3 regions of the Streptomyces sp. NPDC102462 genome follow, and region 1 is predicted to be linked to each of the others. Evidence: riboswitches for the same ligand, from Rfam matches in the RefSeq annotation. Region 1 holds a riboswitch; each other region holds the start of a gene.
What was found. A riboswitch is a leader RNA that binds a small molecule or an ion and turns the genes downstream of it on or off. The one in region 1 is predicted to bind cobalamin.
Positions count from the first base shown of each region.

Region 2: it holds a riboswitch for cobalamin, as region 1 does, so the genes downstream of both, ACIRFL_RS28015 (CbtB-domain containing protein) here and ACIRFL_RS06955 (ribonucleoside-diphosphate reductase subunit alpha) in region 1, are expected to answer to the same signal.
Region 3: it holds a riboswitch for cobalamin, as region 1 does, so the genes downstream of both, metE (5-methyltetrahydropteroyltriglutamate--homocysteine S-methyltransferase) here and ACIRFL_RS06955 (ribonucleoside-diphosphate reductase subunit alpha) in region 1, are expected to answer to the same signal.

Region 1 covers NZ_JBIWKB010000005.1:210,014-212,203, reverse strand. Annotated here, with positions in the region: gene mctP (monocarboxylate uptake permease MctP) at 1-547, shown strand, start outside; cobalamin riboswitch at 714-836, shown strand; gene ACIRFL_RS06955 (ribonucleoside-diphosphate reductase subunit alpha) at 985-2,190, shown strand, end outside.
Region 2 covers NZ_JBIWKB010000037.1:50,170-52,359, forward strand. Annotated here, with positions in the region: gene ACIRFL_RS28005 (NmrA/HSCARG family protein) at 1-147, shown strand, start outside; gene ACIRFL_RS28010 (CbtA family protein) at 231-983, opposite strand; gene ACIRFL_RS28015 (CbtB-domain containing protein) at 1,004-1,225, opposite strand; cobalamin riboswitch at 1,261-1,401, opposite strand; gene ACIRFL_RS28020 (nucleoside/nucleotide kinase family protein) at 1,436-2,158, opposite strand; gene ACIRFL_RS28025 (winged helix-turn-helix transcriptional regulator) at 2,168-2,190, opposite strand, start outside.
Region 3 covers NZ_JBIWKB010000063.1:37,437-39,626, reverse strand. Annotated here, with positions in the region: gene metE (5-methyltetrahydropteroyltriglutamate--homocysteine S-methyltransferase) at 1-1,113, opposite strand, end outside; cobalamin riboswitch at 1,281-1,506, opposite strand; partial or broken gene ACIRFL_RS36120 (NADP oxidoreductase) at 1,664-1,800, opposite strand; partial or broken gene ACIRFL_RS36115 (DUF692 domain-containing protein) at 1,801-2,190, opposite strand, start outside.

The sequences.
Region 1 (2,190 bases):
CGCGAACCTGTTCACCCGCAACATCTACAAGGACTTCATCAACCCGCACGCGACGGCCCATCAGGAGACCCGGGTCTCCAAGATCGTGTCGCTGCTGGTGAAGGTGGGCGCGCTGGTCTTCGTGCTGACCATGGACAAGACGGTCGCCATCAACTTCCAGCTGCTGGGCGGCATCTGGATCCTGCAGACCTTCCCGGCCCTGGTCGGCGGCCTGTTCACCCGCTGGTTCCACCGCTGGGCACTGCTCGCGGGCTGGGCGGTCGGCATGGTGTACGGCACGGTCGCCGCCTACGGGGTGGCCTCACCGACGCAGAAGCACTTCGGTGGCTCGGCCAAGGAGATCCCCGGGATCGGTGAGATCGGCTACATCGGCATGACGGCGTTCGTGCTCAACGTCCTCGTCACCGTCGTCCTGACCTTCGTCCTGAAGGCCCTGAAGGCTCCCGAGGGCGTGGACGAGACGAGCCCGCAGGACTACACGGCCGACGCGGGCGACGCGGGCGTCCAGGTGGAGCTTCCGCCCGCGACGGCGGGCGCCGGGCACTGACGGCACGCCCCGCACGGGCGCCGGGCACTGAAAACACGCCCCCGCACAGGCGCCGGGCACCCGCGGGAGCAACCGCGCACGCCCCGCGACGGGCCGCCGATGCCGAACCCGGCAACGGCGGCCCGTTGACGTACGACACAACATCTGGGGGTGCCACCACGGCCCGGCACTAGATGTATGCTCATGTTCGCTGTCGCCGCAGGGGAATCCGGTGCGAATCCGGAACTGTCCCGCAACGGTGTACTCATGCGCGTATGCCCGCATACCCGCATGCAGGCTTCAGTCCGAGGACCTGCCGACGGCGCGCCCGGCCGTCCGGCCCGGGCGCTCTGACGTCCGGGCCTCGTGGAATGGGCCGGTGGACGCGACGCCGTGCGCGCTCGTGTGCTGCCCCCTGCCCTCCGCAAGGCCCCGTGCCGAGCGAGGGAGAGCCCCACGTGACCATCGCGCCAGCCGACCCGGCTTCAGCCGCCCAGGCGACCGCGGCCCCGGTGGAGACCGACGGCCCCGGTGCCGCGCTGCTGCGGACCCTGACCGAGCTGACCGCCGACCTCCCCGACGCCGACCCCGGCCGGGTCGCCGCCGCAGCGCTGCGCGGCCGGTCCGCGCGGTCCGACGCCGCTGCCGTCGCGGAGCTTCGGGAACTGGCCACCGAGGCGGCCGCCGGCCTGATCTCGGAGGACCCCGCCTACTCCCGGCTGGCCGCCCGGCTGCTGACCCTGTCCATCCGCGCCGAGGCCGCCACACAAGGCGTCACCTCGTTCACCGGGTCGATCGCCGTGGGGCACCGGGAAGGGCTCATCGCCGACCGCACCGCCGCCTTCGTACGGCGGCACGCCGAGCGGCTGGACGCGCTGATCGACACCGCGGCGGACGACCGCTTCGGCTACTTCGGGCTGCGCACGCTGCACAGCCGCTATCTGCTCCGGCACCCCCTGACCCGCCAAGTCATCGAGACGCCCCAGCACTTCATGCTGCGGGTGGCCGCCGGCCTCGCCGACGGTGATGCCGATGTCCTCTCCGGGGGAGACCCCATGCACGCCGTGGACGAGGTGGCCGCGCTCTACCGGCTGATGAGCCGCCTCGACTACCTGCCCTCCTCCCCCACGCTCTTCAACTCCGGCACCCGCCACCCGCAGATGTCGTCCTGCTACCTGCTCGACTCCCCCAAGGACGAGCTGGACTCCATCTACGACCGCTACCACCAGGTAGCCCGCCTCTCCAAGCACGCCGGCGGCATCGGCATCGCCTACTCCCGCATCCGCTCCCGCGGTTCGCTGATCCGCGGCACCAACGGGCACTCCAACGGCATCGTGCCGTTCCTGAAGACCCTTGACGCCTCCGTGGCCGCCGTGAACCAGGGCGGCCGGCGCAAGGGCGCCGCGGCGGTCTACCTGGAGACCTGGCACTCGGACATCGAGGAGTTCCTGGAGCTGCGCGACAACACCGGTGAGGACGCGCGCCGTACGCACAACCTCAACCTCGCCCACTGGATCCCGGACGAGTTCATGCGCCGGGTCGACGCCGACGGGCAGTGGTCGCTGTTCTCCCCGTCGGACGTGCCGGAGCTGGTCGACCTGTGGGGCGCGGAGTTCGACGCCGCCTACCGCGCGGCGGAGGCGGCCGGGCTCGCGAAGAAGACC
Region 2 (2,190 bases), on a different contig from region 1:
GCCGCCGGGATGCCCGCCATGGGCACCGGGCACGACATGATGAACGAGACCGGCCAGCCGGCCCGCCCGGAATACGCACGTGCCCTCGGCATCCCGCTCACCGGCTTCGAGGAGTGGGCACGGCGGCACCTGCGCGCCTCGGCCTGACGCCGTTGCCGGGTACCGCCGCCGGAGGGCCCCGGACGGTTCCGGGGCCGTCGGCGGGCCGGGCGCACGGCTCGGGCGCGGCCTCAGTGCGCGGCCGGAACCGCCTTCGCGGTAGCGGCCGTTGCGGGCTTCGGGTGCAGCAGCCGCTCGGCCGACTCCGCGAAGAGCAGGCCGAATCCGCCCCACAGGACGGCCTGGACGGCCAGCGTGGACAGCCGGAACCGCCACAACAAGGTGGCCGGGAAGCCCGCCGGCACCTCGTCGACGACCGGCAGGAACGCATACGCCAGGCCGATCACCACGACGAAGGCGGTCACCGCCACGACGGTGGCGTACCACGGGCCGAGCCGGGACGCGAGCCGTCTGCCCAGGAGGGTGGCGGCGATCGCGAGGAGCACGCTGAGCAGCAGCATCAGGAAGTACAGGGCGGTCCGTCTGCCGATGGTGCCGGCGTCGCCCACCGACGGCGGGTTGGCCGGGTACTTCAGGAACGGCACGACGTACACGACGAGCAGCGCGCCGCCGGACAGCAGCAGCGCCGTCGCCCGCGGCCCGAACCGGCCGACGCGCCCGAGGGTGAAGCAGAAGGCGAGCGCGGCGATGCCGCCGAAGGCGACCCCGTGGACGAGGACACCGGTGGCGAGGCCGGCGGTGGACTGCACGGAGCGGGAGACGACCTCCGTGCCGTGCTCGTGGGCGTGGGCGTCCTCGAAGCCGATCGCCTTGTCGACGCTCGGCTCGCCGAGGAAGTAGGCCACGATCAGGGCGAGCACACCGGCCGCGAGGCCGGCGAGCATGCCCCGCAGGAGAAGGCCGCGTACGGTTGCGGAGTTCATGCGGGCTTCGTCCCCTCGCGTCAGTGGCAGGGGAAGCCGAGCAGATGGCGGGCGTCGTGCACCCATTCATGGACGCCCGTGCCGCTGAACACGGAGGTGGCGCCCTGCTCGGCGCCGACGAAGTAGAGCAGGATCAGCATCAGGATGCCGAAGAAGACCGCCCAGGGAGCTATCGCCTTCAGCGGCAGTGCGGCGGGAACGGAGGGGGTGGTGACTGACGGCCGGGCGACATGCTGCGCCATGGCGGACCTCCTTGGGGAGTTCGCGTCCCCTCTCGGTGGTGCACAGGACGACGGCCACGGGTCTGACTCACGAGCGCCTGGGGGCGCTCGCACACAGTGGCGCGACCGTGCCGGATTCCCACCGGCTTCCGTCGTACCGTCGTCGATGTCGCAGCGACCGTACCGCGTGCCGCGTGCGCGGCCAAGACCGCATCCGCCGCCACCCGACGGTCACCCTCCGGACGGGACGTCCTGACCCGTGCCGTGCGGCACCGGTGCGAGGGGCGGTGGGGCGAACACCAGGTCGGCCCGGTCCAGCGTGGCCGCGATGAGGTCGGCGTTTCGCTGGTCGGTGCCCAGCGACCACGCCCGGGCCTGTGCGAGGGGTTTGCCGTAGGCGACATGCCGCTGGATGAGCCGGTCCAGCCGTGTCTCCTCGTCGGTGGCGACGTACCACGTCTCGTCGAGGAGCGCCTTGACACCCGCCCAGGGGCCGTCGTCGAGCAGCAGATAGTTGCCCTCGGTGATGACCAGCGGCGTCACGGCCGGGACCGGGACGGCGCCGGCGACGGCCTCCTCGAACTCGCGGTGGAACCGCGGGGCGTAGACACACTCCCCCGTCGGTTCGCGCAGTCGGCGCAGCAGCGCCACGTACCCCGCGGCGTCGAAGGTGTCCGGTGCGCCCTTGCGCTGCCGGCGGCCGAGCCGTTCCAGTTCGCCGTTGGCCAGGTGGAACCCGTCCATGGGCACCACGACGGCCGTGTCCGGGCCGAGCGCGGCGGCCAGGTGCGAGGCCAGCGTGGACTTTCCGGAACCCGGTGCGCCGACGATGCCCAGCATCGCGCGCCGTCCGGACCCGGCGAGGGCCCGGGCCCGTGCGCACAGAACGGAGAAGGCCGGCACGTCAGGGGCACCGGCGGGGACGGTCGTGGGGGTCGTACCGTGGCGATCCATGCTCGGGCCTCAGGAGTCGAAGCGGCTTCGGG
Region 3 (2,190 bases), on a different contig from region 1:
GAGGGTGACGATCTCGGCGGTTTTCTGCTGCGCGAAGGCGAGCCAGCGCAGGATCTGCGGTTCGATGCCGCGTTCGACGGCGGCGTCGAGAGGGACGTGCAGCAGGGAGCATGAGGCGGCCACGTCGACCCGGTCCGCCAGGCCCAGCAGAGTGCCGAGTGTGGACAGTGACTTCTCCAGGTCGTTCACCCAGATGTTGCGTCCGTTGACGACGCCGGCGACCAGCCGCTTGCCGGGCAGTCCGCCGACCGCCGCGAGGTCGTCGAGGTTGGCGGCGCCGGCCTCGGTGAAGTCCAGGGCCAGACCCTCCACCGGCGCCTGGGCGAGGACGGGCAGGGCCTCGCCGAGCCGGTCGAAGTAGGAGGCGACCAGCAGCCTGGGCCGGTCGGTGAGAGTGCCGAGGTCCCGGTAGGCCCGGGCGGCTGCGTTGAGTTCGGCCCGTGTGCGGTCCTGGACCAGGGCGGGTTCGTCGAGTTGCACCCATTCCGCGCCGGCCGCGCAGAGGTCGGCGAGCGTCTCGGCGTACACCGGGAGCAGGCGGTCCAGCAGGGTGATTGGCTCGAAGTCGGCGGGTACGCCGGGCGCGGGCTTGGCCAGCAGGAGGTAGGTGACCGGACCGACCACGACGGGCCGGGCCGTGAGGCCCAGCGCCAGGGCTTCCTTCAGCTCGGCGACCTGCTTGGTCGTATCGGCGGCGAACACTGTGTCCGGGCCGAGTTCGGGGACCAGGTAGTGGTAGTTGGTGTCGAACCACTTGGTCATCTCCAGTGGCGCGGCATCCTGGGTGCCGCGGGCCATGGCGAAGTAGCCGTCGAGGCTGTCGGCTTCGACGGCGGCCCGGTGCCGCGTGGGGATCGCACCCACCATGACGGTGGTGTCCAGGACGTGGTCGTAGTACGAGAAGTCGCCGGTCGGGACCTCGTGGATGCCTGCCTCGGCGAGCTGCCGCCAGTTCGTACGGCGTAGCTCGGCGGCGGTGCCCTGGAGGGCGTTCGCGGTGACGCGGCCCTGCCAGTAGCCCTCGATGGCCTTCTTCAGTTCCCGGCTCTGTCCCTGGCGGGGGTAGCCGTACACGGTGGCCCGTGCTGCCGCGGCTGCGGACTTGGTGGTCACGGAGATCTCCTTCGCGAGATGATTCCCTGAGGTCCCGGCGACGGGACGAGAGCGCGAAGGGGTGACGGAACCAGGCGGAGGCGACCTCGCGCGGCATGGCGCGGTCGTCCGCCCGGTATGTACGCCGACCCGCCCACGAGGTCACCGGGATGTCCGCGCGCGGAGTGGTCCGCACACGGGCAGGTGGCAGGTCTTCGGACTCACGGGCACGCCCTCCTTGTCCGGAGGACACCTACTGGCCGTCGCTTCCCAGACCCGGTACGTCGGATCCAGTGCGTATGACGGCGGTCGTTCCCGCTCACCGCTGCGGGGCAGTCCCGGATTCCCACCGGGTTCCCTCTTACGACGCATCCCGCCTGGCGGACGGGGCGAACCAGCTGCACGGGCCAGCGTAAGGGGATGGCCGCGAGTCCGGAGGCTTGCGTCCATCATTCGGATGGTGAGTCGGCACACGCGGGAGACAGGTTTGAAGCGGGCGGAGGGCGGAAAGCCCCGCACACGCGTCTCCCGCCCTTTCAGAAAGCCCCCTGCCGCCTTCCGTTTCCTGGTGGCTCGGTCCGGCCGCGTATGCCAGCGGAGGAGCGATTGCTTGTGCATCCGCTCCCTCGCCGACCCACAGGGCGATGAACAGCGCGGCGGTCGCTTCCAGGAGTCCGCACATTCGAGACCGCCGCCGGACGCGGGCTCTCAGCGCCCCGGCCGCAGGCGGCGCAGTAGGCGGGCCCACCGGCGCGGCCCTGTGCCCCGGGGCAGCAGGCCGCGAGCGCGCAGGTGCGCCGTGAAGGCCGCCGCGTCGGCGTGCGGCCCGCCCGGCGGGCGCGGCCGTCCCTCGGCGTACCCGGCGAAGAGCCGGGGAATCTGCTCCCCCAACGCCTCGGCCACGTCCGGCAGATGGGCCGCCACCACCCTGCGCCGCTTGTCCAGCAGCGCACTCTCCTGCACCCGCAGCCGGTCCGGGTCGAAGCCCTCCGGGGCCGGGCCGCCCGCGACCAGGGCGGCCAGCAACTCGGCCTGGCGCCGCGCCAGTTCCTCGCGCGCGGCCCCTGCCCCGGCCGCCGGGGGCTCAGCGGGCATCGC